3 regions of the Streptomyces sp. DSM 106670 genome follow, and region 3 is predicted to be linked to each of the others. Evidence: riboswitches for the same ligand, from Rfam matches in the RefSeq annotation. Region 3 holds a riboswitch; each other region holds the start of a gene.
The links. Region 3 has a riboswitch for cobalamin ahead of metE (5-methyltetrahydropteroyltriglutamate--homocysteine S-methyltransferase). Riboswitches for the same ligand answer to the same signal wherever they lie in the genome.

Region 1 (9,748 bases), 6.7 Mb from region 3:
GCCCTCGGTGACCCGGACCGCGTTCGTGGAGTGCGCGGGCAACGGGCGCAGCTACTTCACCTCGCAGCAGGGCCAGGCGGTCAGCGGCACCGCGTGGACGCTCGGGGCGATCGGGACGGCGCGCTGGCGCGGGGTGCGGCTGGCGGACGTGCTGCGCCGGGCGGGAATCGGGCGGCACGCGGTGGACGTCCTGCCGCGCGGCCTGGACGCGGAGGTCGTCACCGACGGGGTGAACCTGGGGCGGGTGCGCCGTCCGCTGCCCGTGGCGAAGGCGCTGGACGACGTCCTGCTCGCGTACGGGATGAACGGCGAGCCGCTGCCGCCCGACCACGGCCACCCGGTCCGGCTGATCGTGCCGTCGTGGGTGGGCATCGCCAACATCAAGTGGGTCGGCGACATCGAGGTGAGCGCCGAGCCGCTGCTCACGCCGTGGAACACGGGCCTCTACCGGCTGTTCGGTCCCGGGTATCCGCCCGAGGGCAGCGCGCCGCTGACCCGGCAGACGCTGAAGAGCGCCTTCGAGCTGGCCCCCGGGGCCTCGTTCCGCGCCCACCGGCGTGCGCTGCTGACCGGGCGTTCCTGGTCGGGCGGGGCTCCCGTGCGGGCCGTGGAGATCAGCACCGACGGCGGTACGCACTGGCGGACGGCCCGGCTGCGGGACGAGCCGAGGGCCGGGAGCTGGGTGCGCTGGACGGCGGACTGGGTGCCGAGGGAGCGGGGTCCTGCCGTGCTGCTGGCGCGGGCGACGGACCGTTCGGGGCGCAGGCAGCCGGTGGCCACCGCGCACAACACCCAGGGCTATCTGTTCGACGCGGTGGTGCGGCACCCGGTGACGGTGGTCTGAGTCCCGTCACGCCGCCGGGCGGGCTCCCGCCAGTACGGCCGTGTGGACGGCGCGGGCGATCCGCGCGCCCCAGGTGGAGCGGGGTCCGGCGAAGGGTTCACCCCCGTCGGGCCCCGGTTCGGGGGCGGCGACGCACACGGCGTCGGTGGGGGTGCCCGAGCAGTCGAGTCCGGCGTCCAGGAGTGCCTGGACCTTGGCCTCGGTGACGGTGGCGACGGCGTTGACGAGAGCGGCGTCGGAGAGCGCGACCGGAAGGGTGACGACGATGTTGACCGTGCCGGGCCGGAACGAGGAGGCCCGGCCGTCGTCGGGGGCCGCCGCCCAGCCCCGTACACCGAGACCCGCCGTGACGGTCGCCGTGACACCGCCGTCGTGGCCGGTCGTGTAAGCGGCGACGTCGGCGGCGGTCATCAGGCCGGCGCCCGGGCCGGTGAGCCCCTCCGCCGCGGCGATCTCGGCGAGATGGCGGTCCGGGTCGAGGCGCGGGTAGCCGCCGGGGACCTGGGCGTTGAGGATCCAGGCCCGGGGGCCGATGCCGCCGCCGAGGACCGCGCTGCTGCAGACCCGGACACCGGGCCCCAGCCGCCAGAGGAGGTGGTGGAGGCGGTGCCCGTCCTCGTGCCGGTCGCGCAGTTCGCCGCGTTGCGCGGGCAGCCGGACGCGTACGGAGGAGATGGCGCACCCCTGGTGGCTCGGCGGGTCGGCTGGTTCGGCAGGTCGGCGGTGGTCCGTCGTACGGCCGCCACGGTCCGCCGATCATATGCGGGACCTGCGCCCTCACCCGTTTGGCCTAACAGCTTTCGGGGCGGCCCGGCACCGCCGCACGGGGCCAAGGCCCCGCACCGGGCCTTCGGGGACCTAGATCCGGGCAAGCGGGCGGTTGCAGCGTGCATGCGGGTGAGGCGCGATGGAATCCGGACGCGCCACCTCCGGTGGAGCCAACCACAGGGCGTGCCCGAGAGGAGGAATCGGTTATGGGAGCCGCTGACGGTTTCACGGATTCCGGAGAACTCGACGGTCTGACCGTGTACGACAACGACGGCGAGAAGGTCGGCAGTGTGGGCCGGGTGTACGTCGACGACGACACCGGCAAGCCCGACTGGGTCACGGTCAAGACCGGTCTGTTCGGCATGAAGGAGAGCTTCGTCCCGCTCGCCGGAGCCCGTCGAGTGGGCTCCGACCTGCACGTCGCCCATCCGAAGGACAGCGTCAAGGACGCGCCGCGGGTGGACGCGGACGCGCACCTCTCCGTCGCGGAGGAGGAAGAGCTGTACCGGCACTACGGCCTGACCAGGAAGTCCGGCAACCTCGGCGACAACCGGTCGGCCGGCATGGACGCGCCGACCACCGCCGGGACCGGGGCGATGGGCGCGGCCGGTGCCGCGGGTGCGGCAGGCGCGGCCGGAACGGCCCCCGGAGCCAAGGCGACCGGGAAGGCGACCACGACCGGGACGAGCGCCGGGATGGCCGGCGCGGGAACGACAGGAGCTGCGGGCATGGCAGGAGCAGGCAGCGGTACGGGCAGGCACCGCGACACGGAGGCTTCCGCCACGGAACGCCCGCTGGCGGGCGCCGGAGCGGGCACGTCCCGGGCGGCCGACATGAGCGGCAAGGAGGAGATGATCCGCTCCGAGGAGCAGCTGCACGTCGGCAAGGAGGAGTACGAGAGCGGCAGGGCGCGGCTGCACAAGTACGTGGTGACCGAGGAGGTCACCCGGACCGTGCCCGTGTCCCACGAAGAGGTCCGCGTGGTCCGCGAACCGCTCCAGCCCGGCGAGAAGACCGTCGGGACGACGGACCTCGGTGAGCAGGACGTCGAGGTCACCCTGCACGCGGAGCGCGCCACCGTGCGCAAGGAGGCCGTGCCGGTGGAACGGGTCCGGCTGGAGACCAACCGGGTCACCGAGCAGAAGGAAGTCTCCGCCGAGATCCGCAAGGAGAAGATCGACTACGCGGACGGCAAGGACATGGGCACCGGCAAGGACGCCGGTGGCGAGTTCGGCCAGGGGCGACGCCGCTGACCAGCACCTCCTCAGGTGGCCATACGGCCGCTCCCACGTCCTCGGCCGCCGGGCGGACTCGTACACGGGTCCGCCCGGCGGGCTGTCCGGGGGCGTTTCCGCTGCCGCCCGGCCGGTCAGCGGCGCGGCAGGAACCGTACCGAGGGGCGTCCGTCGGGGCCTTCCGGGGTGACGACCGCCCGGACCCCGTAGACGTCCTCGATGAGTTCGCCGGTGATGACCTCGGCCGGGGTGCCGCCCGCGACGACCCGGCCGGCCTTCATCACGGTGATCCGGTCGCAGAACATCGCGGCGAGGTTGAGGTCGTGCAGCGCGACGACGCTGGTGACGGGGAGTTCGGCGACCAGAGCGAGCAGGTCCAGCTGGTGCTGGATGTCGAGGTGGTTCGTCGGTTCGTCCAGGAGGAGTTCGCGGGGCTGCTGGGCCAGGGCGCGGGCGATCTGGACGCGTTGGCGTTCGCCTCCGGACAGGGTGTGCCAGGACTGGCCGGACCGGTCCGTGAGCCCGGTGCGCCGCAGTGCCTCGGCGACGGCGTCCTCGTCGGTGCGGTCGGGGGCGGACCAGGCGCGGCGGTGCGGGATGCGGCCGAGGCGTACGACGTCCAGGACGCTGAGGTCGACCTGGGTGACCGCGTGCTGGTCGACGACGGCGATCCGGCGGGCGACGGTGCGGCGGCCGAGCCCGGCGAGGGGGTTCCCGTCCAGGGTGACGACACCGGTGGCCGGGGCGAGGAGGCCCGCGAGGATCCGCAGCAGGGTGGACTTTCCGGAGCCGTTGGGGCCGATGAGTCCGACGGTGGAGCCGGGCGGCGGGGCGATGTCCACGCCGTCGAGGATGAGCCGGCCGCCCGCCTCCCGGCCGACCCGTTCGGCCCGCAGGCCTCCGGAACCGTGCGTGGTTCGGCTCATGACGTGCTCCGGGTGCGGTACAGGACGAGGACGAAGGCGGGGACGCCGATCAGCGCGGTGACGACGCCGACTGGTACCTCCTGCGGGTCCAGGACGGTCCGGGCGAGGGTGTCGACCCACACCAGGAAGATCGCCCCGGCGAGTGCGGTGACCGGCAGGAGCCGCCGGTGCCCGGAGCCGGTGAGGGCGCGGGCCGCGTGCGGCAGGACCAGGCCGACGAAGCCGATCGCCCCGGCCGCGCTGACCACGGCGGCGGTCAGCAGGGCGGTGGTGCAGAGCAGCACGATCCGGGTGCGGGCGACGTTCACGCCGAGCGCTGCGGCGGCGTCCTGCCCGAAGGCGAAGGCGTCGAGCGTACGGGCGTGGGCCAGGCAGACCACCAGGCAGACGGCGAGCACGGCGGAGCAGAGGACGACCTCGCTCCAGCCGACGCCACTGAGCGAGCCGAGGAGCCAGAACAGCACCCCGCGGGTCTGCTCGGCGTCGGCGGAGGTCATCACGACGAAGGAGGTGAGGGCGGAGAACAGCTGCATCGCGGCGACGCCGGAGAGGACGACCCGGTCGGTGGAGCCGCCGAGGGTGTGGCTGAGCAGCAGCACCAGGGCGAACGAGCAGATGGCCCCCACGAACGCCCCGGCCGACAGCGACACCGCTCCCCCGCCGACCCCGAGGACGACCACCACGACCGCCCCGGTCGAGGCTCCGGAGGAGACGCCGAGGACGAAGGGGTCGGCGAGCGGGTTGCGCAGCAGGGACTGCATCACCGTGCCGCACACCGCGAGCCCCGCGCCGCACACGGCGGCGAGGAGGGTGCGGGGCATGCGGAGGTTCCAGATGATGCCGTCCCGGATCGGGCTGAGGTCACTGGCGCCGAACCCGAGGTGCGCGGCGACGGCGGACCAGACGTCGGGCACGGAGATCCGGGCGGGCCCGATGGTGACGGCGACCGCGACGGAGGCCAGGAGGAGGAGCAGGCCGCCGACCCACAGCAGCACGGTGAGCGGCACGCCGCCCCGGCCGGGACCGTCCGGGCGGGCGGTGCCAGGTGGCGCGTCGGCCGCCTTCACGGCCGTACGGCTATCGGTGCTCACCCCGTGAGCCCGAAGTCGCGCAGTCCGGCCGCGACGCGCTCCAGGCCCTCGACGGTCCGGATGGTGGGGTTCATGGCCTGGCCGCTGAGCAGCACGTAACGGCGGTTCTTGACGGCGTCCATCGTCTTGGTGACCGGGTTGGACTCCAGGAACTCGATCTTCTTCTCGGCGCTCTCGGCGGTCTGCGTCGTACGGCTCAGATCGCCGATGACCAGGACGTCGGGGTTGCGGTCGGCGACGGTCTCCCAGCTGATCTGGGGCCATTCGTCGTGGGTGTCGTCGAAGACGTTCTTCGCGCCGAGTTCCTTGGTGATGACGCCGGGGGCGCCGCAACAGCCCGCGAGGTAGGGGGCCTTGGAGTCGGAGAACCAGTAGAGGAGGGAGGCGTCGGAGGCGTCGACGCCCTCGGTGGCCTTGTCGACGCGGGCCCGGAGCTTCTTCACCAGGGCGTCACCACGCTCGGGGACGCCGAACACCTGGGCCAGTTCGCGGACTTCCGTGTAGACGCTGTCCATCGTCAGCGGTGCGGTACGGGCTCCGTCGCCGCTGCCGCTGTTGTCCTTGCCGACGCAGTCGGCGGGTGAGATGTAGGTCGGGACGCCGAGCTTCTCGAACTGTTCGCGGGGCGCGACGCCGCCCTTGGCGAGGGTCGAGGCGAAGGAGGCGCTGAGGAAGTCGGGTTCCTTGTCGAGGACCTTCTCCGAGGAGGGCCGGTTCTCCGATATGCGCTCGACGCCGGCGTTGGCCTTCTCCAGGCCCTTCATCACCGGGTCGCTCCAGGTGGCGGTGCCCGCGAGCCGGTCGGCGAGGCCGAGCGAGAGCAGGATCTCGGTCGACCCCTGGTCGACGGAGACGGCCCGCTGGGGCGGGGCCTTCACGGTGACGGTGCGCCCGCAGTTCTGGAGGGTGAGCGGGAAGCCCTCGGTCTTCTTCCCGTCGGCGGCCCCGGTGCTTTCGCCCCCGCCGCAGGCGGTCAGCAGGAGGAGTCCCGCCGCGAGCAGGGCGGCGGTACGTATCGGGGCGGGGGTGGCCGTGGACAGCACGAAGGACCTCTGTGTCTCTGGGCCCAGCCGCGGAGCCCGTCGTACGGTTCCCGTGCCCCGGTGCGGGCGCGGGTGCCAGCAGGTCTTCGGACTCGGGTTCGTCCGGGCGGGACGCCTTCCCGGAGCAGGTGGGTGCTCCAGTGGCCGTGGCCCCGCCCGTCCCCCTCACCGCTGCGCGTCAGTTCCGGTTTCGCACCGGATTCCCTGACCCCGTCGCTGGGGTTCGACTGGCCCCGGCAAGCTATCACGCGGCTTCCCGCAGATCAGGCGCGGTGCGGCGGGCCGCTGGGCGCGGGGCCGGTGCGGCGCGGGATCGGCCCGCCGCACCGGCCCGGGCGGACTTAGGGCGTGTCCGGCGCCTGGAGGGCGATCACCGCGTTCTGGCCGCCGAAGCCGAAGGAGTGGCTGACGGCCCGCCGTACCGGCACCTCGCGCGGGGTCTTGGTGACGCAGTCGATGTCGAACCCGGGCGCGGGGGCGTCCAGGTTCGCGATCGGCGGGATCATCCCGTGCTGGAGCGTGAGGATCGTCAGGCCCGCCTCGATGGCGCCGGCCGCGCCCATGCAGTGGCCCAGTACGCCCTTGGGGGCGGTGACGGGCGGCCGGTGCGGATAGGCCCGGCCGATGAGGGCGGCTTCGGTGGCGTCGTTGAGGGGGGTCGACGTCCCGTGCGCGTTGACGTGGTCGACGTCCTCGGGCCGCCAGCCCGCGTCGCGCAGCGCGCCGTCGACGGCCGCCCGCGCCACGTCCCCGGAGGGGTGGGGGCTGGTGGGGTGGTGGGCGTCGGTGGTGGCGCCGGTGCCCGCGATCAGCGCCCGGGGGGAGGCGCCTCTGGCCCGGGCGTCCTCGGCCCGCTCCAGGACCATGACGGCCGCGCCCTCGCCCATGACGATTCCGGCCCGGTCGGCGGCGAAGGGCCGGCAGAGGCGGGCGGGGTCGCCGTCCCGCGGTGCCGCCGCGCCGGAGCGGGCGAAGCCGGTCATCGCGACCGGGAACACGATGGACTCGGTGGCCCCGGCGATGGCGATGTCGCAGTGGCCCAGCGTCAGCATGTCCCGGGCCACGGACAGGGCGGTCACCCCGGACGAGCAGGCCGTGCACGGGGCGAGGCTGGGTCCGGTGGCCTTCATCCGGATGGCGATCTCGGCCGCGGGCATGTTCGGGATGGTCAGCAGGATGCCCGAGGGTGAGGTGGCCTCGGGGCCGCGTCGCTCCAGGGCGACGGCCTGTTCGGTGAGTCCGGCGGATCCTCCGCTGCTGGTGCCGACCACGACGGCGACCCGGGCGCCGTCCCACCGCTCGGGGTCGAGCCCGGCGTCGGCGACCGCCTCCCGGGCGGCCAGGACGGCGAACTTGACGTACCGGCCCATCCGGAACGCGGTCCGGCCGCCGACCGCGTCGTCGAGGTCGATGCCGGAGACGGTGCAGGCGAAGTCGACGGCGCAGCCGTGCAGTTCGGGGACGGTGCGGGCGGGCGACTCCCCGGCGCAGACTCCGTCCCAGGTGGTGTCGGTGGTGTGGCCGACCGGGGTGATCATGCCCAGCCCCGTGACGGCGATGACGGGTCGCTTCATCGGGTGTTGCTCACCGGCACCGTGGCATCGGCCGCCGCGCTGCCGACGGCCGCGTCGATGTACGCGGAGATGTCGGCCAGCGTGGCGTCCTTGTACAGCTTCTCCGAGTCCGCGTCGACGCCCAGCGTCTCCTTGATGATGACGGCGAACTCGGCGACCGCGAGCGAGTCCATCTCCAGGCTGTCCATGGTGGACTCCGGCAGGATCTCGGCGGCGGGCACCTTGAAGGTCCCGGTGAGTACCTCGGTGATCTTGGGGTGGATGGTCTTCATGGCGATTCCTCTCATCGGCGTTTCACCGGCATCTGGCCGGCTCGGGTCTTCCCGTACGGCGGGTGGCCGAACGCAGCGACCCACCGCCCCAAATAACTGGATGACGATCTTCCGGTTACGCCTTGGGGCGAACCGATTCGTCTACGCTCACCTGCGGCTTCTCGAACCATCGGGAGAGGATCGAGGTGGTTCCCCAGTACGCCAGCAGGACCCCGCGGGTGCCGAGCGCGGCCACCTTCTCGCGCAGCGGGCGCCTCCTGCTGCCGCAGTTGGGCCGCTTGAATTCCGCCGCGCGGCCCCGGATTCCCGCCCTGCGGCCCCGGTGCCAGGGCCCCTCGGGGTCGTCGTAGACGTCCGCGTAACCGGGTCCGGCGATCGGCCAGTCCGACATCAGGCGCTCGGGAAGGGCGAAGGACCCGACCAGGGCGGGGGTGTGCGCGGCCACCGCGGCGATCGCCCGCTCCACCACGTCGGGCAGAAAGGTGACCTGATCGGCGGTCAGCCGTCCGGAGGCGAGCAGGTCACCGCTGTTGCGGGCGATCCACTGGAGTGCGAAGAGCCTGCGCAGCTCGGTCAGCCGCTCGCGCGCCTCACCCTCGGGCAGTGCGGCGACGGCTTCGGCGTACGCTTCGTCCGCCTGCCGGTAGGCGTACGCCTCGACGCCGCGCAGCGCGGCCGGGGAGGCGGCGTTCCAGCGGCCGAGCGGGTCGCCGGGCGGGGCGGCGCTCATCCGCTCCCGGGCCCGGGCGAACCAGAGGTTCTCCAGGGCCGCGACGAGCCGGCCGAGGAAGGCGGGGTCGTCGAGCTCGCCGGGGCCGTCCTCGGCGTCCGCCTCCCCGGCGGTGGCGCTGAACAGCATCTCGGCGGCGGCCTTGGCGTGCACGGCGAGGTTGTCGCCCTCGGCGGTGATCGCGCCCTCGATGCCGGTGAACAGTTCGGTCATGCCGTTGTTCTCCAGGAGCCCCTGGGCGCCGCACCGTTCACGGCATTCGACGATGACGCCGCGCGCCTGCCAGGTGATCCACCCCTTGGCGACGGCCACCAGGCGCTCCGCCTCGTCCCGGTCGGTCTCCGGGGCCGACTCCCAGCGGTCCAGGGCCCTGCGGTGCAGCAGGCTCATCGCGTAGACGGTGGCCATCGCCCCGGCCAGCGGCCCGTGGTGGCTGCGGTGCGCGTACACCGGGACCCGTTGCGCGGCGCGCGATCCGGAGATCATCCGGTGACCGGCGTAGCGCACGGCGATGGCCAGGGTGACCCGGGCCGAGCCGACCGCGCAGGCGCTCATGGAGAGCTTGCCGGGGGTGACCCGGCCGATGGAGGTGAGGAACCGCCTTCTGCGGTTGGGGATTTCGCTGTGGAAACGGCCGTCGTCGCCGATCCGCCCCTGCTGTCCGGCGAGCAGCGCTTCCCGCGGGACGAAGCAGTGGTCGAAGGAGGTCAGACAGTGGTCGACCGGGGAGCCCATCCGGGCGGGCAGCCGCCGCACCCGTACGCCGGGCAGGGCGCGGTGGGCGTCGGTGAGCGGGGTGAGGAAGAGGAAGACCCCGCGGTCGGCGCCGTCGGCGAGCAACCGGGCCGCCACCACACCGGACTTGGGGCCTCCGGCGGGGCTGGTGTTGGGCATGAACTTCTGCGCCCCGGCGTGCGGGGTGTGCAGGACGAAGCCGTCGCGTCCGGGGTCGTACGTCGCGGTCGTCTCGACGGCCGCCGCGTCGTTGCCGTGCGCCACCTCCGTACAGAGGAAGGTGCCGACGCGCCGCAGGGCGAGGAAGTCCGACAAGTCCCGCAGAGTGTCCGCGTCGTGGTCGAGGAGGCTGCCGAGGAAGAGGTTGTAGTGGATGCCCGCCACGGTGGTCAGCGCCGGGTCGACCGGGCCGAGCCATTCGTGCAGGGCGGCCAGCGCCCGGGGGTCGGCCGCCAGCCTCGCGCCGCTGTCGAGCGCGTTGTTGAGGATGCGCATCCGGTGGTAAGAGAGGGCGAGTCGTTCGTCGGGGG
Region 2 (9,748 bases), 4.2 Mb from region 3:
AGCGTGCCCGGCGTCTTGTTGCTCACGTCATGGGGAACCATGCGGGCATCGTATCGATTCCCTGTACGGAAACCCGAGTGCCGTCCCGCATGGTGGATGGTCGGCGACCGCTATGTGGACTTCTGCCGCACGGTGCGGTCCTGCGGGAGGTAGACCACCGTGGGTGCGCCGGTCTTCGGGTGGGTGCTGACCTCGGCGGCCACGCCGTACACCTCGCTCAGCAGCTCGGCCGTGAGGACCTCCGCCGGGGTGCCGGAGGCGACGACGCGGCCGGCCTGGAGGACGTAAACGCGGTCGCAGTAGTACGCGGCGAGGTTGAGGTCGTGCAGGGCGAGGAGGTTGGTGGTGCCCAGGTCACGGACCAGGGAGAGGATCTCCAGCTGGTAGCGGATGTCCAGGTGGTTGGTCGGTTCGTCCAGGACGACGAGCGAGGGTTGCTGGACCAGGGCGCGGGCGACCAGGGCGCGCTGGCGTTCGCCGCCGGAGAGGGAGGCGAACGTACGGGGTTCGAGTGCGGCGATGCCGACCCGGGCGAGGGCCTCGGTGACGAGGGTGGTGTCGGCGGCGGTGTCCGCCTCCCAGAACCGCTTGTGCGGGGCGCGGCCCATCGCGACGACCTGGCCGACGGTGAGCTCGAATCCGGCGTGGCCGTCCTGCGGGACGGTGGCGATGCGCTGGGCGCGGGCCTTCACCGGGAGGGTGGCGAGGTCGTCGCCGTCGAGGAGGACGCGGCCGTGGGTGGGGCGCAGGGTGCCGTAGACGCAGCGCAGGAGGGTGGTCTTGCCGCTGCCGTTGGGGCCGACGAGTCCGACGGTCTCGCCGTCGGCGGCGGTGAGGTCGACGGCGTCGACGAGATGGCGGCCCTCGCCGGTCCCGTACGAGAGGCCTTCGGTGCGCAGGGTGGTCACGGGTGGGCTCCCTCGGCGGAACGTACGTGTGTCGTCGTGCGGGCGCTCCGGACGGGGAAGGGCGTCGTGCGGCCGGTCCGGACAGGAAGAAGCCTCATGCCGGTGCTCCCTCGGGCCTGCGGCGCAGCATCCAGAGGAAGAACGGGCCGCCGGTCAGGGCCGTGAGCACGCCGACCGGGATGTCCTGCGGGGCGGCGAGCGTCCGGGCGGCCAGGTCGGCGAGGACCAGGAACACCGCTCCGCCGAGGGCGACCACGGGCAGCAGCGCGCGGTGGGCCGCTCCGACGACCATGCGGGCCATGTGCGGGACCATCAGGCCGACGAACCCGATGGCCCCGCTGTACGCGACGAGCACGCCGGTCATCAGGGAGGCGAGGACGAAGACGGCGGCCCGGAAGCGGGCGGTGTCGAGGCCGAGGACGGTGGCGCCCTCCTCCCCCACCAGGAGCAGGTCGAGCGGGCGGGCCAGGGTGAGGAGGACGGCGGTGCCGACGACCAGGGTGATCGCGGGGAGGGCGAGCATGTCCCAGCGGGCCGCGCCGAGGCCGCCGAGGGTCCAGTAGAGGACTTCCTGGAGGTGGTCGGCGCGGGCCGAGGTGACCAGGATCAGGCTGGTCAGGGCGGACAGGACGTAGGAGACGGCGACCCCGGCGAGGACGAGCCGGTTGGTGGTGAGGCCGCCTCCGCCGCGCGCCAGGGTGTAGACGAGCAGCAGCGAGAGCAGGGCTCCGGCGAAGGCGGCGGCGGGGATCGTGACGGTGGTGGCGAGGGTGGCGCCGATGCCGAGGACGATCACCAGGACCGCGCCGGTGGAGGCTCCGGAGGAGACGCCGAGGAGGAACGGGTCGGCGAGCTGGTTGCGTACGAGGGCCTGGAGGACGGTGCCGATGACGGCGAGTCCGGCGCCGACGACGATGCCGAGCAGCACCCGGGGCAGCCGCACGTCCAGGACGATCGTGCGGAACGGGCTCGCCTCCGCCCGCCCGGTCAGGATGTCGAGGACCTGGCCGGGCGGGATGCGGACGGAGCCGAGGGCGAGGGCGGCGAGCACGGCGACGGCCAGCAGCGCGGCGAGGACGCCGAGCACCAGGACGTAACCGAGCGGCCGCCGCGGTGCGGAGGCGCGGCAGCTCACGGGGTGGTGGCCGCCGGGTGGAGCTGGGCCGCGAGCTTGTCGACGGCGGCGGGGACGCGGACGCCGAGGACCGCGTCGGAGAGCGGCATGACCGCGAAGCGCTTGTTCTTGATGGCGGGGACGTCGGCGAGGGCCGGGTCGGTCAGGAGGCGCTTCTTCTTCTGTTCGACGGTGGTGGAGCCGTAGTCGTAGATCACGATGGCTTCGGGCTTGCGGGCGACGACGTTCTCCCAGGAGGCGTCGCCGAAGGCCTTGTCGAGGTCGGCGAAGACGTTGGTGCCACCGGCCCGCTCGATCAGCTCGTTGCCGATGCCCTTGCCGCCCGCGGTGAAGGCGGTCTTGTCGCCGCTGTCGTAGACGAAGACGGGGAGCGGCTTCAGGTCCGCCAGCTTCTTCGCGGTGGCGGCGTTGTCGGCCTTGGCCTGCTTGATCCAGGCCTCGGCGCGGTCGGGGACGCCGAAGGTGCGGCCGACCTCGCGGATCTCCTCGTAGAGGGTCTCCATCGGGGTGTCGGCCTCGGCGCAGCTCTCGGTGTTCAGCCGGGTCTCGATGCCGGACTTCTTCAGCGCCTCGCGGCCGCGCCCGTCGCCTGCCGCGAACGCGCTGGCGTAGCCGCCGTAGACGAAGTCGGGGTCGGCGGCGAGGACCTGCTCGTAGGAGGGGTACTCCTTGGCGAGGACCGGGACGGCGGCGTAGTCCTTCGCGTACTTCGGCAGGACCTGGTCGTCGAGGTAGGCGGTGCCGACGAGGGAGCTCTTCAGGCCCAGTTCCAGCATGATCTCGGTGACGTGCTGGTTCATGGTCACGACGCGCTTCGGCGGGGCCTGGTACGTGGTGGTGACACCGCAGTTCTTGACGGTGTACGGGAAGCCGTCGCTCGTGGACGCGGCTTCGGGCTCGGCGCTCTCCGAGGCCGAGCAGGCGGTGAGGGCGAGCGGGAGCAGCACGGCGGCGGCTATGAGCGCGGGGGTGCGCCGGGACATGGCGGGGCCTCTCCGGGGGATTTCCGCGTCCCCTGGTCGATGCGAGAAGGCGGCGGGCCAGTTCCTGGCTTCCGGGCCGCCCTCCGGCACGGAGTCGGAGTCCGTACGGGAGGGGGCCCGGTCACAGTGGCGGGACCGTGCCGGATTCGCACCGGCTTCCTGGTTCCTGCTGCCTTGTGGTCGGGTCTGGGGTGCAGTGTGCCAGACCCGTGCGGTGGGTCCGCGAGCTGCCCGGGTGCTCAGTACGCCTCGACGACCTGCACGTCTTCCTCGGTGATCTCGCCGTCCACGATGCGGTACGAGCGGAACTGGAAGGGGCCGGAGCCGTCGGTGTCGGCGGTGGAGACGAGGACGTAGTGGGCGCCGGGCTCGTTGGCGTACGTCACGTCGGTGCGGGAGGGGTAGGCCTCGGTCGCCGTGTGCGAGTGGTAGACGATCACGGGCTCCTCGTCGCGGTCGTCCATCTCGCGGTAGAGCTTGAGGAGGTCGGCCGAGTCGAACTCGTAGAACGTGGGCGAGCGGGCGGCGTTGAGCATCGGGATGAAGCGCTCGGGCCGGTCCGTCCCGGCCGGGCCCGCGACCACTCCGCACGCCTCGTCGGGGTGGTCGGCCCGGGAGTGGGCGACGATCTGGTCGTAGAGCGTCTGGGTGATGGTCAGCATGGCGCCAGGATAAGCAGGCGGGCCGCCGTGTACCGGTGGGTGGTACGCGACGGCCCGCATGCTGGACGCCGTCGGCCTTTGGGGAGGCCGGGGCGGTCCGGGAGGAAGGGGGCGGTGTGGGGCCCGCCGCCCGGGTCAGTGGGTGCCGGAGGTGGCCTTCCCGGTCTTCTCCGGGGTGCGCGCCTGGAGCACCCGGTAGGAGACGAAGAGGATGAGCGCCCACAGCGGTGCGCAGTAGAGCGAGATCCTGGCGTCCTCGTCGATCGCCATCATCACGATGACCATGCCGATGAAGGCGAGCGCGAACCAGCTGGTGTACGGCGCGCCGGGGGCCTTGAACGAGGACTGCGGCAGCATGCCCGCGTCGGCCATGCGGCGGTAGCGGATCTGGCTGATCAGGATCATGATCCAGGCCCACATGCCGGAGATGGTCGCGAAGGAGACGACGTAGTTGAACGCCTCGCCCGGCCACTGGTAGTTGATCCACACGCCGACGAGCATCAGGGCGGCGGAGAACGTGGTGCCCACCAGCGGCAGGCCGTTCTTCGTCAGCTTGGTGAAGGCCCGGGGGCCCTGGCCGTTGAGGGCGAGGTCGCGGAGCATGCGGCCGGTGGAGTACATGCCGGAGTTGCAGGAGGAGAGCGCCGCGGTGAGGACGACGAAGTTGACGATGGCGGCGCCGATGCCGAGGCCCATCTCCTCGAAGGCCTTCACGAACGGCGAGACGCCGGGCTTGAAGGTGGACCAGGGCACGACCGACAGGATCATGATGAGCGCGCCGACGTAGAAGACGGCGATGCGCCACGGCACGGTGTTGATGGCCTTGGGCAGCACGGTCTTGGGGTCCTTGGACTCCCCGGCGGTGACGCCGACGAGTTCCACGGCGAGGAAGGCGAACATGACGATCTGGAGCGTCATGAGCGTGCCGGTGATGCCGTTCGGGAAGAAGCCGCCGTCGTTCCAGAGATTGGAGACGGTCGCGGTGTCGCCGGCGTCGGAGAATCCGACGGTGAGGACGCCCGCGCAGATCAGGATCATGCCGATGATGGCGGTGACCTTGACCATGGAGAACCAGAACTCCAGCTCACCGAAGAGCTTCACGGAGATCAGGTTCGCGCCGTAGAGAATGACGGTGAACACCAGGGCGGACAGCCACTGCGGAATGTTCCACCAGTACGTCATATAGGTGGCCGCGGCGGTGACTTCGGTGATTCCGGTGACGACCCAGAAGAGCCAGTACGTCCAGCCGGTCACGAATCCGAAGAACGGGCCGATGAATTCCCGGGCGTACTCCGAGAAGGAGCCGGAGACGGGGCGGTACATGAGGAGTTCGCCCAGTGCCCGCATGATGAAGAAGATGACCAGGCCCGCGATGACGTAGGCCAGGATGAGGCTGGGCCCGGCCCGGTCGATGGCCTTGCCCGCGCCGAGGAAGAGCCCGGTGCCGATGGCTCCGCCGATGGCGATCATCTGAATCTGGCGAGCTCCCAGACCGCGCTGGTATCCCTCGCCGCCGGCTCCGGCGTCCCCGGCATTGCCGCCGGGCTGACCCTTGTCGACCTGTCCCTCGTCGACCTGCGCCGATGTCATGGTGGTGCGCCTTTCTCCACGCCGATCCGCGCCGTAAAGGCTGCGGATCAGGTCCTGATCCCCCCGGATATGGATGGAGTGCGACCGGCGTTCGGCCGGTTTGTAGCGCCCCCGGGAACAGGGGTGGCGTCCCCGGGCGGTCGTGAAGATTTATCACGGCCGTCACGGGACACCGTGGGACATTCTGTGGTGTACACCACAGGCATAAGGGAACATAAAGCCCCGACCGGAACGAATGACCCGAATGACTTGGGTGGATCGTTACTCGGATCTGAGCGTCCGTTGAGCGAACAGGAGCCGCCCACCCCGGCGGGGTGGGCGGCTCCTGTTTTCCGGAGGCTGCCTACGGCATCAAGGTCTCGACCAGGGATTCCTGGAGTGCGCCGAGCCAGAGGTAGGCCATCACCATGGGCTTGCGCGGATCGCTGTCCGGGAGGCGGTAGAGGGAGCCCTCCTCGCCCTGGTCCTCGTCGGCGACCTCCAGCCGGGTGCCGATGGTCAGGCGCAGGTCGTTGAGGGTGCCCAGCCAGCTGCGGCACTCGTCGCCGGTGAGGGTGAGGACCGCGCCGCCGTCCCCGACGGGCGAGAGCGCGTCCAGGGTGCGCACGGCGGCGACGGCGTCGTCGCGCTTGCGCGAGCGCAGGTCCATCTCGGTGAAGCGGCGGAACTCCGCGGACAGCGCGCGCAGCTCCTCCTCCGGCGTTCCGCCGTCGACGGGCCGGTCGGGGCCGTTGTAGGCGTCCGGGAAGAGCCGGGCGAGCGCCGGGTCGGAGGGCGGCTTGCTGGGGCCCTCGGCGAAGAGGGCGGCGAGCGGGTCCTCGCCCTCGGCGGGCTGGTCGCCCGGGCCGATCAGTTCGAGCAGCTGGACGACGAGGGAGCGCAGGATGGAGATCTCGACCTCGTCGAGCGCGACGGCCGCGCCGCCGCCTGGGGTGGCCTCGAAATGGCCGGCCATGGATTCTCCGATGGTGGGTCGAGCGGGGCGGGTGGGGGCGGGGCGGTGACGCTCGCAGGGGTCAGTTGCGGTCCTGGGTGAGGGTGGCCCACAGCCCGTAACCGTGCATGGCCTGGACGTCGCGCTCCATCTCCTCGCGGCTCCCGCTGGAGACGACGGCGCGGCCCTTCTGGTGCACGTCCAGCATGAGCTTGTGGGCCTTGTCCTTCGGGTAGCCGAAGTAGGCCTGGAAGACGTAGGTCACGTAGCTCATGAGGTTGACCGGGTCATTGTGGACGAGCGTCACCCACGGGACGTCTGGCTCGGGGACCGCGAAGGTCTCCTCGGCCGAATCGGGACGTTCGATCTCTAGCGGGGTAGCAACGCTCACCTGTCCCATGCTGCCACCCGGGCGGGTCCGGCGCACAAACGGACCCCACATCTCGTCACTTTGACGAATAGGGGGTAGCATCCCAGCCATGAACACAGCGGACCTCGGGCGACGGGTCGGCGTTCCGTCGACCGCGCTCTTCACCGACCAGTACGAGCTGACCATGGTGCAGGCGGCCCTCAAGGCCGGCACCGCCGACCGGCACTCGGTCTTCGAGGCGTTCACCCGCCGGCTGCCCGAGGGGCGGCGCTACGGCGTCGTCGCGGGCACCGGGCGGGTGCTGGACGCGGTGGAGAACTTCCACTTCGACGACGAGATGATCGGTTTCCTGAGGCAGCAGGAGATCGTCGACGAGCCGACCCTCGAATGGCTGGCCGGCTACCGCTTCAGCGGCGACATCTGGGGCTATCCGGAGGGCGAGGTCTACTTCCCCGGCTCCCCGATCCTGCGGGTGGAGGGTTCCTTCGCCGAGTGCGTGCTGCTGGAGACGGTGATCCTCTCCATCCTCAACCACGACTCCGCCATCGCCGCGGCCGCCTCGCGGATGTCGGCCGCCGCCGGGGGCCGCCGGCTGATCGAGATGGGCGCGCGGCGCACCCATGAGCTCTCCGCGGTGGCCTCGGCCCGCGCGGCGTACGTCGGCGGCTTCGACGCCACCTCCGACCTGGCGGCGGGCTTCCGCTACGCGATCCCGACCGTCGGCACCAGCGCCCACGCCTTCACCCTGCTGCACGACACCGAGCGCGACGCGTTCCGGGCGCAGGTGGACTCGCTGGGGCGGGGCACGACGCTGCTGGTCGACACGTACGACGTGGCCGAGGCGGTCCGGGCAGCCGTCGAGATCGCGGGGCCCGAGCTCGGCGCGGTGCGGATCGACTCCGGGGACCTGCTGCTGGTCGCGCACCGGGTGCGGCAGCAGCTGGACGAGCTGGGGGCGACGGGCACGAAGATCGTGGTGACCTCGGACCTGGACGAGTACGCCATCGCCTCGCTGGCCGCCGCACCGGTGGACGCGTACGGGGTCGGCACCCAGCTGGTCACCGGGAGCGGGCACCCCACCTGCTCGATGGTCTACAAGCTGGTGGCCCGCGCCGGCTCGGCGGAGCCGGACGCTCCGCTGGTGCCGGTGGCGAAGAAGTCGCTCGGCGCGAAGTCGTCGAAGGGCGGTCGCAAGTGGGCGGCGCGCCGGACCGACGAGCACGGCGTCGCCGAGGCCGAGGTGATCGGCACCGGCCCGGTGCCCGCGTCGGCCGGCCGGCCGCTGCTGGTGGAGCTGGTGCGCGGCGGCGAGGTGGTCGTACGGGAGCCCCTGGAGGCCGTCCGCGAGCGGCATGTGGCCGCGCGCGCGGAGCTGCCGATGTCGGCGATCCAGCTGTCGCGGGGCGAGCCGGTGATCCCGACCGAGTACGCCTGAGCACGGTTGAGCACGCCGGTGAGTACGCCGGAGAACCCCCGGGAACGGCTCGGGCGGCCCGTGGTGGGCGGCCCCGGCCGTCCGGACCGGCCGGGTCCGGAACCGGGGGTTTGGCCGACGGGCTTGATTGTGACGTTCCAGTGCCTAGGCTCGAACCCTCGGATCCACCCGGGCATCCCCATCCCGGCCGCACCGCTCCAGCTTCCGCTCCCGCCCCCATCCGCTCCCGCCCCCACCGAAGGACACCCGCCATGCACCGCGCATTGATCGTCGTGGACGTTCAGAACGACTTCTGCGAGGGCGGCAGCCTCGCGGTGGCGGGCGGTGCCGACGTCGCCGCCGCCATCACCGACCTGATCGGCGACGCCCAGCCCGCCTACCGCCACGTGGTCGCCACCCGCGACCACCACATCGACCCGGGCGGCCACTTCTCGCCGAACCCGGACTACGTCGACTCCTGGCCGGTGCACTGCGTCGCCGGTACGGAGGGCGTCGGCTTCCACCCGAACTTCGCGCCCGCCGTCGCCTCCGGAGCGATCGACACGGTGTTCGACAAGGGGGCGTATTCGGCCGCGTACAGCGGGTTCGAGGGCTCCGACGAAAACGGGACCCACCTCGCCCAGTGGCTGCGCGACCGCGAGGTCACCGAGGTCGACGTGGTCGGCATCGCCACCGACCACTGTGTGCGGGCCACCGCGCTGGACGCGGCCCGTGAGGGCTTCGTCACGCAGGTGCTGCTCGATCTGACCGCGGGCGTGTCCGGGGCGACCACCGAGCGGGCCCTGACGGAGCTGCGTACGGCGGGCGTGAAGCTCTCCGGCACTCCCGTCGTCGCGTCGTAGCCCACCCCGGCGGGTACGCCGGACCCCGCGCGCCGGGCCCTACGCGGCCGGGCGGGCCGGTCCGGCGTACCCGCCGGGGCCCAGCAGCGCCCTGATCGGGTGCCACAGCTCCTGGCACGACGACACCGGCCCGGCCGCCTGACGCCCGAGGCCGCCGGGCCGCCCGTGCGGGTCCACCGGTGGCGCGGCCCGCCAGAGCAGCCCGTCCGGATGGTGCAGCACCGCCGTGACCTCGTCCGGCGTCGGCGGCTGGTCGTTGCCGCGCAGATAGACCGCCCGCAGCCCCAGATTGCGCAGCCTGGTCAGGGCGCGCGCCCGGTTCACCGCGTGCACCAGCACCCGTACCGGGGCTCCGGGCCCGGCTTCCGTACCGCCGCAGGATCCGGTGCCGTCGGCCGGTCTGGTCAGGGTCAGGGCGACCACCACCGTGCCGTTCGGCAACCTGCAGAAACCTCCGCCTGCCATGCTCCGCGCTCCCCCGTGAGACGTCGTGTCAATAAGGATGTGAACAAGACGCACCTAAACACGATCGGCCGCCGCCCGCTAGAGGGCGACGGCCGATCATGCTTTGACCTGCGGTTTTACTTGATCAGCGACCCGAGGGGCTGACCAGGACGGTCATCGTCTGGCCGTTGAGGGGCTCGTGCACGATGGAGATGCGGGTGTTCGTGTCAGAAACCTTGACACTGCCCGTGGGGTTCTCCTTGTACCAGTAGGTGCCCTTGCGGTCGTCGAAGACCGGGTTGCCCAGCGCGGGCTTGATCTTCAGCGGGACGTCCGCGTTGTGGAGCGTGAAGCCCTTGTTCGGGTACCAGCTGAACGGCGCGTCGAACGGCTGGATCTTGTTGCGCAGGAGCGAGCCGTCCTTCCACTTGAGCGGCTTGGCGTG
Region 3 (9,748 bases):
GAGGCCGACGGGCGGCCCAGGCTGCGCGAGAAGACCCTCCCGCTGTTCGCCTCGCTCGTCGCCCTGGTCGCCCGGCACCGGCAGGACCCCGCCCGGCCGTCGTCCGCCGGGCCCGAGCCCGCCCCGGACGTCGTGGCCGCCGCCCTCTGGGCGAACGTCCACGGCATCGCCCAACTGTGGAGCTGGGGAAGCCTCTCCCTCACCCTCGACGCCCCCTCACCGGGCGACCCGCGCGCCCGCGAGAGCCTCGCGCCGCTGATCGCCCGGACCGTCGACGCCCACCTCGGACCGGCGAAACCGTGACCGTACCCGCGCCCCCGCCCGTACCCCCGTCGACCGGCCCCGCGACCGCCCCCGCCCGGCCCCGCCTCGCCCTCGCGGGCAGTGTCGCCGGGGCGATGATCGTCGCGCTCGACGGCTCCGTCCTCTTCGTGGCCCAGCCCAGCCTTCAGCGCGACCTCTCCGCGCCCCTCGCCCAGGTGCAGTGGACGAGTACGGCGTACCTCCTCGCGGTGGCGAGTCTTCTCGTCCTCGCCGGACGGCTGGGGGACCGGTACGGCCACACCCGACTGCTCCTGACCGGATCGCTCGGCTTCGGGGCCGCGTCCATGGGCATCGCCGTGGCGCCCTCGGTCGGCTGGGTCATCGCGCTGCGCGCCGTACAAGGAGTGTTCGGAGCCCTGCTGCAGCCGGCGACGCTGGCCCTGCTGCGCCAGGTCTACCCGCCGGACCGGCTCGGCCTGCCGGTCGCCCTGCGGACCAGCGCCATCGGAGTGGCGGCCGCCGCGGGTCCGCTGCTCGGCGGCTTCCTGGTGGCGCGGTTCGGCTGGCGGTCCGTCTTCGTCGTCAACGTGCCCATCGCGCTCCTGATCGGCCTGTTCTGCCTGGCGGCCCGCGTCCCGAAGGACACCGCCGTACGGACATCGGGCCGCCGCCCGGAGATCGGCGGAGGCCTCCTGCTCGCGGCCGCGCTCGCCCTCCTGGTGAACGCCCTCGCCGAAGTGGAACTCCACGGCTGGGCCGACCGCCGCACGGTGGCGGGACTGCTCTGCTCGGCCGCCGTCGCGGCGGTCCTCGTCCGCCACGAACGCCGCAGCCGCGATCCGCTGGTACCGGCGGCGGTCGCACGGTCCGTACCGGTCACCGCCTCCATGGCGATGTTGCTGTTCACCGCGAGCGGCCTGTTCGGCGCCCTGTTCGTCAGCACGTACTTCCTGCAGTACGCGCTGGGCCTCGCCCCGCTCGACAGCGCCCTGCGCGCCCTGCCCATGACGGCCCTGATGATCGTCGGCGCGCCGGTCGCCGGGCGGCTGCTGCGCGTACTCGGCGCGCGGACCACCGCGCTCGGCGGCACCCTGCTGGTCGTCCTCGGCATCGGCTGGCTGGCCGGCACCGACAGCACCACCGGACCCGTGGCGACGGGCGCGGCCTTCGCCGTGCTGGGCGCCGGGTACGCCACGGTGATGGTCACCGCCACCGGCACGGTGGTGGGCGACGCGCCGCCCGGGTACGCCGGAGTGGTGGGCGGCCTCAAACAGACCGCCGTGAACATCGGACCCGTCCTCGGCATCGCCGTCGCCGCCGGTCTGCTGCCCGCCGCCGGGGCCGGACAGGCGGAACGGTGGGAGGGGGCGATGGGCACGGCGCTCCTGGTGCTCGCCGCGACGGCCGCGCTCGCGCTGGTCCCCGCGGCGCTGCTGCCGGGCACGCGCCGGCGCACCGGACCGCCCCCGGGCGACGCGGACCGTGGACGGCCGGAAACCGCCGCCCCGTGTCTCACATCACCGTCCGAAGTGTGAACAACGGTGTGCGCCCGGCGGTCGCCCCCTTAGGGTGACCGGTGCAGCTGGTTCGCCCTGTCCGCCAGATGGGGTGTCGTAAGAGGGAACCCGGTGGGAATCCGGGACTGCCCCGCAGCGGTGAGTGGGAACGACCGCCGTCATACGCACTGGGCCCGGCCGGGTCTGGGAAGCGACGGCCATTAGGTGTCTGCCTCCGGCAGACGTGCCCGCGAGTCCGAAGACCTGCCCGCTGCCCGCACGCGACCGTTCGCGTGCGGAGATCTCGGTGACCTCGTGGGCGGGTCGGCGTAACCATCAGGTGGACGGACACGGTTCCAGGTGTCCCGGCGTCCGCCCGATGCGTCATCCCTTCGTGTTCGCGTCCCGTCCCGGGATCTGCACAGCAGACACGCTCGCGAAGGAGAGTCACGTGACAGCGAAGCCCGCAGCCGCGGCAGCACGGGCCACCGTGTACGGCTACCCCCGCCAGGGTCAGAACCGTGAACTGAAGAAGGCCATCGAGGGCTACTGGAAGGGCCGCGTCACCGCGGACACCCTCCGGCAGACCGCCGCCGAACTGCGCCGGGGAACCTGGCAGCAGCTCGCCGAGGCCGGCGTCCACGAAGTGCCGACCGGTGATTTCTCGTACTACGACCATGTCCTGGACACCAGCGTCATGGTCGGCGCTGTCCCCGAGCGGCACCGCGAAGCGGTCCGCGCCGACGCCCTCGACGGCTACTTCGCCATGGCCCGCGGCACGCAGGATGTCGCGCCGCTGGAGATGACGAAGTGGTTCGACACCAACTACCACTACCTGGTGCCCGAGTTGGGCCCGGACACGGTGTTCGCCGCCGACTCCGCCAAGCAGGTCGCGGAGTTCAAGGAGGCCCTCGCGCTCGGCCACACCCCGCGCCCGGTGCTCGTCGGCCCCGTCACCTACCTCCTGCTCGCCAAGGCGGCCCCCGGTGTGGCCGCGGACTTCGAGCCGCTGACCCTGCTGGACCGGCTGCTCCCCGTGTACGCCGAGGTCCTCGCCGACCTCCGGGCGGCCGGCGCGGAATGGGTGCAGCTCGACGAGCCCGCCCTCGTCCAGGACCGCACCCCGGCCGAGCTGAACGCCGCGGCCCGCGCCTACCGCGAGCTCGGCGGACTCGCCGACCGGCCGAAGCTGCTGGTCGCCTCCTACTTCGGGCGGCTCGGCGAGGCGCTGCCGGTCCTGGCCAAGGCCCCCGTCGACGGTCTCGCGCTCGACTTCACCGAGTCCGGCGCCGGAAACCTCGACGACCTCGCGGCGGCGGGCGGACTGCCCGGCAAGCGCCTGGTCGCCGGAGTCGTCAACGGCCGCAACATCTGGATCAACGACTACGAGAAGTCGCTCGCCACCCTCGGCACGCTCCTCGGCCTCGCGGACCACGTCGACGTCTCCGCCTCCAGCTCCCTCCTCCACGTCCCGCTGGACGCCGGGGCGGAGAGCGACATCGACCCGCAGATCGCCCGCTGGCTCGCCTTCGCCAAGCAGAAGACCCAGGAGATCGTGGTCCTGGCGCGCGGTCTGTCCGACGGCACCGAGGCCATCGCCGCCGAACTCGCCGCCAACCGGGCCGACCTGGCCTCCCGCGCCGACGCCGCCATCACCCGCGACCCGGCCGTCCGGGCGCGTACGGCGGCCATCACCGACGCCGACGGCCGCCGCTCGCAGCCGTACGCCGAACGCACCGCAGCCCAGCGCGCCCACCTCGGGCTGCCGCTGCTGCCGACCACCACCATCGGCTCCTTCCCGCAGACCACCGAACTGCGCACCGCGCGGGCCGACCTGCGGGCCGGCCGTATCGACGAGGCCGGTTACGAGGACCGGATCAAGGACGAGATCCGCGAGGTCCTCTCCTTCCAGGAGAAGGCCGGACTCGACGTCCTGGTGCACGGCGAGCCCGAACGCAACGACATGGTGCAGTACTTCGCCGAGCAGCTCACCGGCTACCTCGCCACCCAGCACGGCTGGGTGCAGTCCTACGGCACCCGCTACGTCCGCCCGCCGGTCCTCGCGGGCGACATCTCGCGCCCCGAGCCGATGACCGTGCGCTGGACCACGTACGCGCAGTCGCTCACCGAGCGCCCCGTCAAGGGCATGCTCACCGGCCCGGTCACCATGCTCGCCTGGTCCTTCGTCCGGGACGACCAGCCGCTCGGCGACACCGCCCGCCAGGTGGCCCTCGCCCTGCGCGACGAGGTCAACGACCTGGAGGCGAGCGGCACTTCGGTCATCCAGGTCGACGAGCCCGCACTGCGCGAGACGCTTCCGCTGCGGACCGCCGAGCACGCCGCGTACCTGGAGTGGGCGACCGAGTCCTTCCGGCTCGCCACCGCCGGGGTGCGGCCGGACACCCAGATCCACACCCACATGTGCTACGCGGAGTTCGGCGACATCGTCCAGGCCATCGACGACCTCGACGCCGACGTCATCAGCCTGGAGGCGGCCCGCTCCCACATGCAGGTCGCCCGCGAACTGGCCGCCCACGGCTACCCCCGTGAGGCCGGACCCGGCGTCTACGACATCCACTCCCCGCGCATCCCGAGCGCCGAAGAGGCGGCGGCCCTGCTCCGCAAGGGACTTGAGGCCATTCCGGCCGGGCGCCTGTGGGTGAACCCCGACTGCGGCCTGAAGACCCGTGGCTGGCCCGAGACCCGGGCCTCCCTGGAGAACCTGGTCGCCGCCGCGCGGGAGATCCGCGCGGAGCTGCCCACCGAAGCGGCGTGATCGCGGCCCGGTGCGGGAGCGGCCACCGCCGCTCCCGCACCGGGCCGTACCCGTCGGGCCCGGGCCATGTCCGAGCCCGCTGATAGCGTGCCGCTTCCGGATCGAAGATCACGAAAGGGCGGGGTGCGTGCGGGAAGTGACGTGTCATGAGGTGGACGCCCGGCGGCTGGACGAGGCGTCGGAAGGCATCGTCGGGCGCACCGCGGGCCGGTGGCACGGAATGCGCTACGACGACCCGGCCCCGCGGCGCATGCGCGAACTGGCCGGGGAACTGCTCGACCATGTCGCCGCCCGCACCGGGCGGGGGGCCGCACTCGACGATGTGGCACGCGCCGCGCTGCGCACGGCGGCGGAGTGCCACCTGGGGGAGATGAGCGTCGGCTGCTTCCCCGAGGGCGGACAGGAGATCCTCTTCCCGCTGATCGGCGAGGAACTCAGCACCAAGGACATGCCCTACAGATCCTTCAGCGCCGCCGTCACCTCCGACGGAGCGCCGGCCCCTTCCGCCCGCACCTGGATGGACACGTTCGCCGTCGCCCTGGTCAGCGGGCTGGTATGGGACTGGCAGCGGGTCATCGGACTGGAGCTGCTCCACGACTACGCGCCCGAGATCCACGAAGGCGTTCCGCACTCCTGGTTCGACTCGGTGTCGGACCCGGCGGACCTCGCCGCGATGGACGCCCTGTGCCTGTACCTGGCCGAGGCGGAGGGACCCCAGCCCCGCCACCGGCCCACCGTGACGCTGCGCAAGCCCGATGCGGCCGAGCGGGCACAGGCCGCCGCCGCGCTCGACGCGGTGGGCGAACCGACCCCCGATCAGCGACTGTTGCGCATCCTCCTCGACGACGAACAGCACGCGTTCGAAGCGGCGTTGGCGGACCGGCTCGACACCTACCGGGAGAACCAGGGGCCCGCTCCCGCGCCCCGCAGCCTGCTGCCGCTCGACGCCCTCGCCCTGGCCGCGCTCGCGGTGCAGGTGCACGGATGGGAACTCGGCGTCCGCTCCCGCTACCTGCCGCCCGAACTGCTGGGAACCACCGACGCGTTGCGCCGGGCGGCGTAGGTGGGACCCGGCAACCCGGGCCCCTGGTAAGCGAAGTAGCCTCCATGGCCCGGCGGGCCGCCGTCCTGCGCACCCTCGAAGTTAGGTTAGCCTAACCAGCGGATATCCGGTGGTGGATCTTCTTTCCCGCCCCCGGTACCGCCCTGCGTGCGGACACCGCTCCCGCCCGACCCCGCCGCGCACTTTGACCGAAGGGCTTCGCCATGCCACCTGCTCACCTCCCGCCGTCCGGTGAACCGCCCCTGGAGCGTGGGGTGTGAGCGCCGGTACGCCGTCGGCGCCCGGCGCACAGGGCGTACGGGCGGGCCTCCTCGCGGGCGGTGCGGACGGGCCCGGGCGGCTGCGGGACCTCACCGCGATCGTCCTGGACGCACTGGAGGACGCACCCCGGGCCCGGGGCGGCCCGCTGCCCGCCGGAGGGCCCGGGGCGGTGGCCCTGAGCACCCGCGCCCTCTGCTCCCCGGTGCTGCCGGAGGAGGGCGTCGGCCCCGAGGTGGCGCTCGCGGACGTGGTCCGGGCGGTCGCGGAAGGGGCCGCCGATCCGGCCGACCCCGCCTGCGTCGCCCATCTGCACTGCCCGCCGCTCGCCGTGGCCGTCGCGGCGGACCTGGCGGGGGCGGCACTCAACCCCTCGATGGACTCCTGGGACCAGGCACCCGCGGCCGGGGTGATCGAGGAGCTGACCACGGCCGCCCTCGCCCGGCTCGTCCACCCGACGGCCCCCGCCCCCGACGCGCTCATCACCAGCGGCGGCACCGAGTCCAACCTCGTCGCCCTGCTCCTCGCCCGGGAACGGGCGACGCCCGGTCCGCTGCGGGTGGTGACCGGCGCCAACGCCCACCACAGCGTCCACCGCGCCGCCTGGATGCTCGGACTGCCCGCCCCCACGGTCGTGGCCTGCCGCGACGGCGTGATCGACCTGGACGCCCTCGACCGTGCCCTGACCGGCCTCGCCGGAACGCCGCTCCTGGTCGTCGCCACCGCGGGGACCACCGACGAGGGGCGCATCGACCCGCTCCCGGAGATCGCCCGGATCGCCGAACGGCACACGGCCCAGCTCCATGTCGACGCCGCGTACGGGGGTCCGCTGCTGTTCAGCGAGCGGCTGGCCCCACTGCTCGCGGGCCTGGAGCACGCCGCCTCCGTAACGTTCGACCTGCACAAACTCGGCTGGCAGCCGGTCGCCGCCGGGGTGCTGGCCGTCGCGGACGCCGGGATGCTCACGCCGCTGTCCCTGCGCGCCGACTACCTCAACGCCGACGACGACACCGAGGCCGGACTCCCGGACCTGCTGGGCCGCTCGATCCGCACCACCCGACGCCCCGACGCCCTGAAGATGGCGGTCACCTTCCGGGCGCTCGGCCGCCGGGGACTCGGCGATCTGGTGGAGCACTGCGTGCGGACGGCCCATGAGTTCGGCGAAGCCGTCGACGCGCGACCCGCACTGCGCCGTCGGCCCGGCGGGATCGGCATCAGCACCGTGCTGTTCCGGCCGACGGTGGCCGACACGCTGCCCGAGGAGGCGGGCGACGCCGTGGTCGCCGCCGTCCGGCGGATCCTGCTCGCCGAGGGACGCGCCGTGCTCGGCCGGGCGGTGGCGGAGGACGGCGACGGCCGGCGTCGCCTGTGGCTGAAGGCCACCCTGCTGCACCCGAACGCCGCGACGGCCGACCTGCTTCCGCTGCTCGACCTGGTCGCAGCGGCGGCGGACCGTGCCGTGAGCGAAGCCCCGGCGGCCGAAGGTACCCAAGCCCCCGGGGCGGAAAGGCTGTCGCCATGATGTCGACGATGCGCACGACTCGCCCGGGACGACCCACCGCCGCCCCCGTGACCCCCGCCGGAGGAACCCGATGACGCCCGGACCGCGCACGCCGCCCCTCGATCTTCTGGGAGTGGGGGCGGGGCCCTTCAACCTCTCGCTCGCCGCGCTCGCCGACGGTGTACCGGGCCTGCGCACCGTCTTCCACGAACAGCGCGCCGCCTTCCACTGGCACCCCGGGCTGCTCATCGAGGGAGCGACCCTCCAAGTACCGTTCCTGGCCGACCTGGTGAGCCTGGTCGAGCCCACCAGCCCCTGGTCCTACCTCAACTACATCAAGATCCGCCGCAGGCTCTTCCCCTTCTACTTCGCCGAGCGCTTCCACATCCACCGCTCCGAGTTCGACAGCTATCTGCGCTGGGTGAGCACCGAACTCCCCGCCACCCGCTTCGGCCACCGCGTCGACACGGTGGCCTGGGACCCCGGACAGGGCGCGTTCGCCGTGGAGTTCACCCGGCTGGACCCGGACGGGAAGCCCCTGTCGACCGGGCTCACCCACGCCCGCAACCTCGCCCTGGGCGTCGGCACGGCACCGCATGTACCGGAGCCACTGCGGGAGTTGGTCCAGGATCCGGCTGCCGTCGTGCTGCACTCCGCGGACTACCTCGCCCAGCGGGACCGGCTGCTGGCCGCCCGTCACATCACCGTCGTCGGCTCGGGCCAGTCGGGCGCCGAAGTCCTGCTGGACCTGCTGCGGGCCCGGCCCGAGGGGGCGGAGGGGCTGACCTGGCTGGCCCGTACGCCCGCGTTCGCGCCCATGGAGTACAGCAAGATCGGCCTGGAGCAGTTCACCCCCGACTACACCCGCTACTTCCACGGACTTCCGCAGGCCACCCGGGACCGGCTCCTGCCCCGGCAGTGGCAGCTGTACAAGGGCGTCAGCGGGGACACGCTCGGAGACATCCACGACGAGCTGTACCGGCGCAGCCTCGGCGGCGGCTGGCCCGACGTCACACTGACCCCCGGCATCGAGGTCACCGGCGCGGCCACCACCGGGGAGGGGCGCATCGAACTGAGCGTGGAGCACGGCCAGCAGGAGACGCGGGGCCGGCTCGTCACCGACGCCGTCGTCCTCGCCACCGGCTACCGGGAGCGCCCCGTCGACACCCTGCTCGCCGCTCTCGACCCGTACATCGTCCGCGACGGGGCCGGGCGTCCGCAGGTCGACGCGGCCCAACGGCTCGTCCTCGCACCGGAGATCGCCGGTTCCGTCTTCGTGCAGAACGCCGAACGGCACACGCACGGCGTCGGCGCACCGGACCTGGGCCTGGCCGCCTGGCGCTCCGCCGTGATCGTCAACGCGCTGACGGGCAAGGAGTTCTATCCGCTGCCCGAGCGCACGGCCTTCACCACGTTCGGCCTCGGAGCCCAGGACCGCGAGGACGTCGACACGGCGTCATGTGCGACCGAAGAAGAACGACGCTGAGAACGCGGACGGGCCGCACGGTGGGTTCACCGTGCGGCCCGGAGCGGTTCTGTTCGCCGAAGGTCAGCCCTTGCGGGTGTTGATCTCTTCGGTGAGCTGGGGAACGACGGCGAAGAGGTCGCCGACGACGCCGTAGTCGACGAGTTCGAAGATCGGCGCCTCGGCGTCCTTGTTGATCGCGACGATCGTCTTCGAGGTCTGCATACCCGCCCGGTGCTGGATCGCCCCCGAGATACCCGAAGCGATGTACAGCTGCGGCGAGACCGACTTACCCGTCTGCCCGACCTGCGAGGTGTGCGGATACCAGCCCGCGTCCACCGCCGCACGCGACGCACCCACCGCGGCACCCAGGGAGTCCGCGAGCGCCTCGATCACGGGGAAGTTCTCCGCCCCGTTGACCCCACGCCCACCCGAGACCACGATCGCCGCCTCGGTCAGCTCAGGGCGCCCCGTCGACTCACGCGGCGTGCGCGCGGTCACCTTCGTGCCCGTCGCCCCCTCACCGAACGACACCGACAAGGTCTCGACGGTACCGGCGGCAGCGGCGGGCTCCACGGGGGCGGAGTTCGGCTTGACGGTGATCACCGGTACACCCTTGGAGACCCGGGACTTCGTGGTGTACGAAGCGGCGAACGCGGCCTGCGTCGCCACGACACCCTCCCCACCGGCCTCCAGATCGGTGGCGTCGGTGATGATCCCCGACCCGACCCGCAGCGCGAGACGCGCGGCGATCTCCTTGCCCTCCGCGGAGGACACCACCAAAACCGCCACCGGCGAGACCGCCTCGAACGCGGCCTGCAGCGCATCGACCTTCGGAACCACCAGATAGTCCGCGAACTCCGACGCCTCCGAGACCAGCACCTTCACCGCACCGTGCTCACCCAGCACACCAGCGGTCGCCTGA

Region 1: linked by a shared signal. The riboswitch ahead of ACSMXR_RS01595 (ABC transporter substrate-binding protein) and the one ahead of metE (5-methyltetrahydropteroyltriglutamate--homocysteine S-methyltransferase) in region 3 are both predicted to bind cobalamin.
Region 2: linked by a shared signal. The riboswitch ahead of ACSMXR_RS12645 (ABC transporter substrate-binding protein) and the one ahead of metE (5-methyltetrahydropteroyltriglutamate--homocysteine S-methyltransferase) in region 3 are both predicted to bind cobalamin.

Annotation. Positions count from the first base shown of each region.
Region 1 covers NZ_CM147704.1:375,135-384,882, forward strand. Annotated here, with positions in the region: gene ACSMXR_RS01570 (sulfite oxidase) at 1-844, shown strand, start outside; partial or broken gene ACSMXR_RS01575 (adenosylcobinamide amidohydrolase) at 851-1,590, opposite strand; gene ACSMXR_RS01580 (PRC and DUF2382 domain-containing protein) at 1,819-2,865, shown strand; gene ACSMXR_RS01585 (ABC transporter ATP-binding protein) at 2,982-3,773, opposite strand; gene ACSMXR_RS01590 (FecCD family ABC transporter permease) at 3,770-4,864, opposite strand; gene ACSMXR_RS01595 (ABC transporter substrate-binding protein) at 4,861-5,907, opposite strand; cobalamin riboswitch at 5,968-6,154, opposite strand; gene ACSMXR_RS01600 (beta-ketoacyl-[acyl-carrier-protein] synthase family protein) at 6,249-7,481, opposite strand; gene ACSMXR_RS01605 (acyl carrier protein) at 7,478-7,753, opposite strand; gene ACSMXR_RS01610 (acyl-CoA dehydrogenase family protein) at 7,869-9,748, opposite strand, start outside.
Region 2 covers NZ_CM147704.1:2,849,630-2,859,377, forward strand. Annotated here, with positions in the region: gene ACSMXR_RS12630 (putative leader peptide) at 1-41, opposite strand, end outside; gene ACSMXR_RS12635 (ABC transporter ATP-binding protein) at 111-908, opposite strand; gene ACSMXR_RS12640 (FecCD family ABC transporter permease) at 1,003-2,043, opposite strand; gene ACSMXR_RS12645 (ABC transporter substrate-binding protein) at 2,040-3,026, opposite strand; cobalamin riboswitch at 3,065-3,247, opposite strand; gene ACSMXR_RS12650 (M67 family metallopeptidase) at 3,266-3,688, opposite strand; gene ACSMXR_RS12655 (amino acid permease) at 3,824-5,278, opposite strand; gene ACSMXR_RS12660 (DUF2017 domain-containing protein) at 5,622-6,233, opposite strand; gene clpS (ATP-dependent Clp protease adapter ClpS) at 6,295-6,612, opposite strand; gene ACSMXR_RS12670 (nicotinate phosphoribosyltransferase) at 6,692-8,017, shown strand; gene ACSMXR_RS12675 (isochorismatase family protein) at 8,269-8,859, shown strand; gene ACSMXR_RS12680 (hypothetical protein) at 8,899-9,324, opposite strand; gene ACSMXR_RS12685 (immune inhibitor A domain-containing protein) at 9,449-9,748, opposite strand, start outside.
Region 3 covers NZ_CM147704.1:7,059,717-7,069,464, forward strand. Annotated here, with positions in the region: gene ACSMXR_RS31280 (TetR/AcrR family transcriptional regulator) at 1-303, shown strand, start outside; gene ACSMXR_RS31285 (MFS transporter) at 399-1,799, shown strand; cobalamin riboswitch at 1,831-2,046, shown strand; gene metE (5-methyltetrahydropteroyltriglutamate--homocysteine S-methyltransferase) at 2,212-4,536, shown strand; gene ACSMXR_RS31295 (Imm49 family immunity protein) at 4,664-5,599, shown strand; gene ACSMXR_RS31300 (pyridoxal phosphate-dependent decarboxylase family protein) at 5,856-7,379, shown strand; gene ACSMXR_RS31305 (lysine N(6)-hydroxylase/L-ornithine N(5)-oxygenase family protein) at 7,450-8,844, shown strand; gene ACSMXR_RS31310 (electron transfer flavoprotein subunit alpha/FixB family protein) at 8,908-9,748, opposite strand, start outside.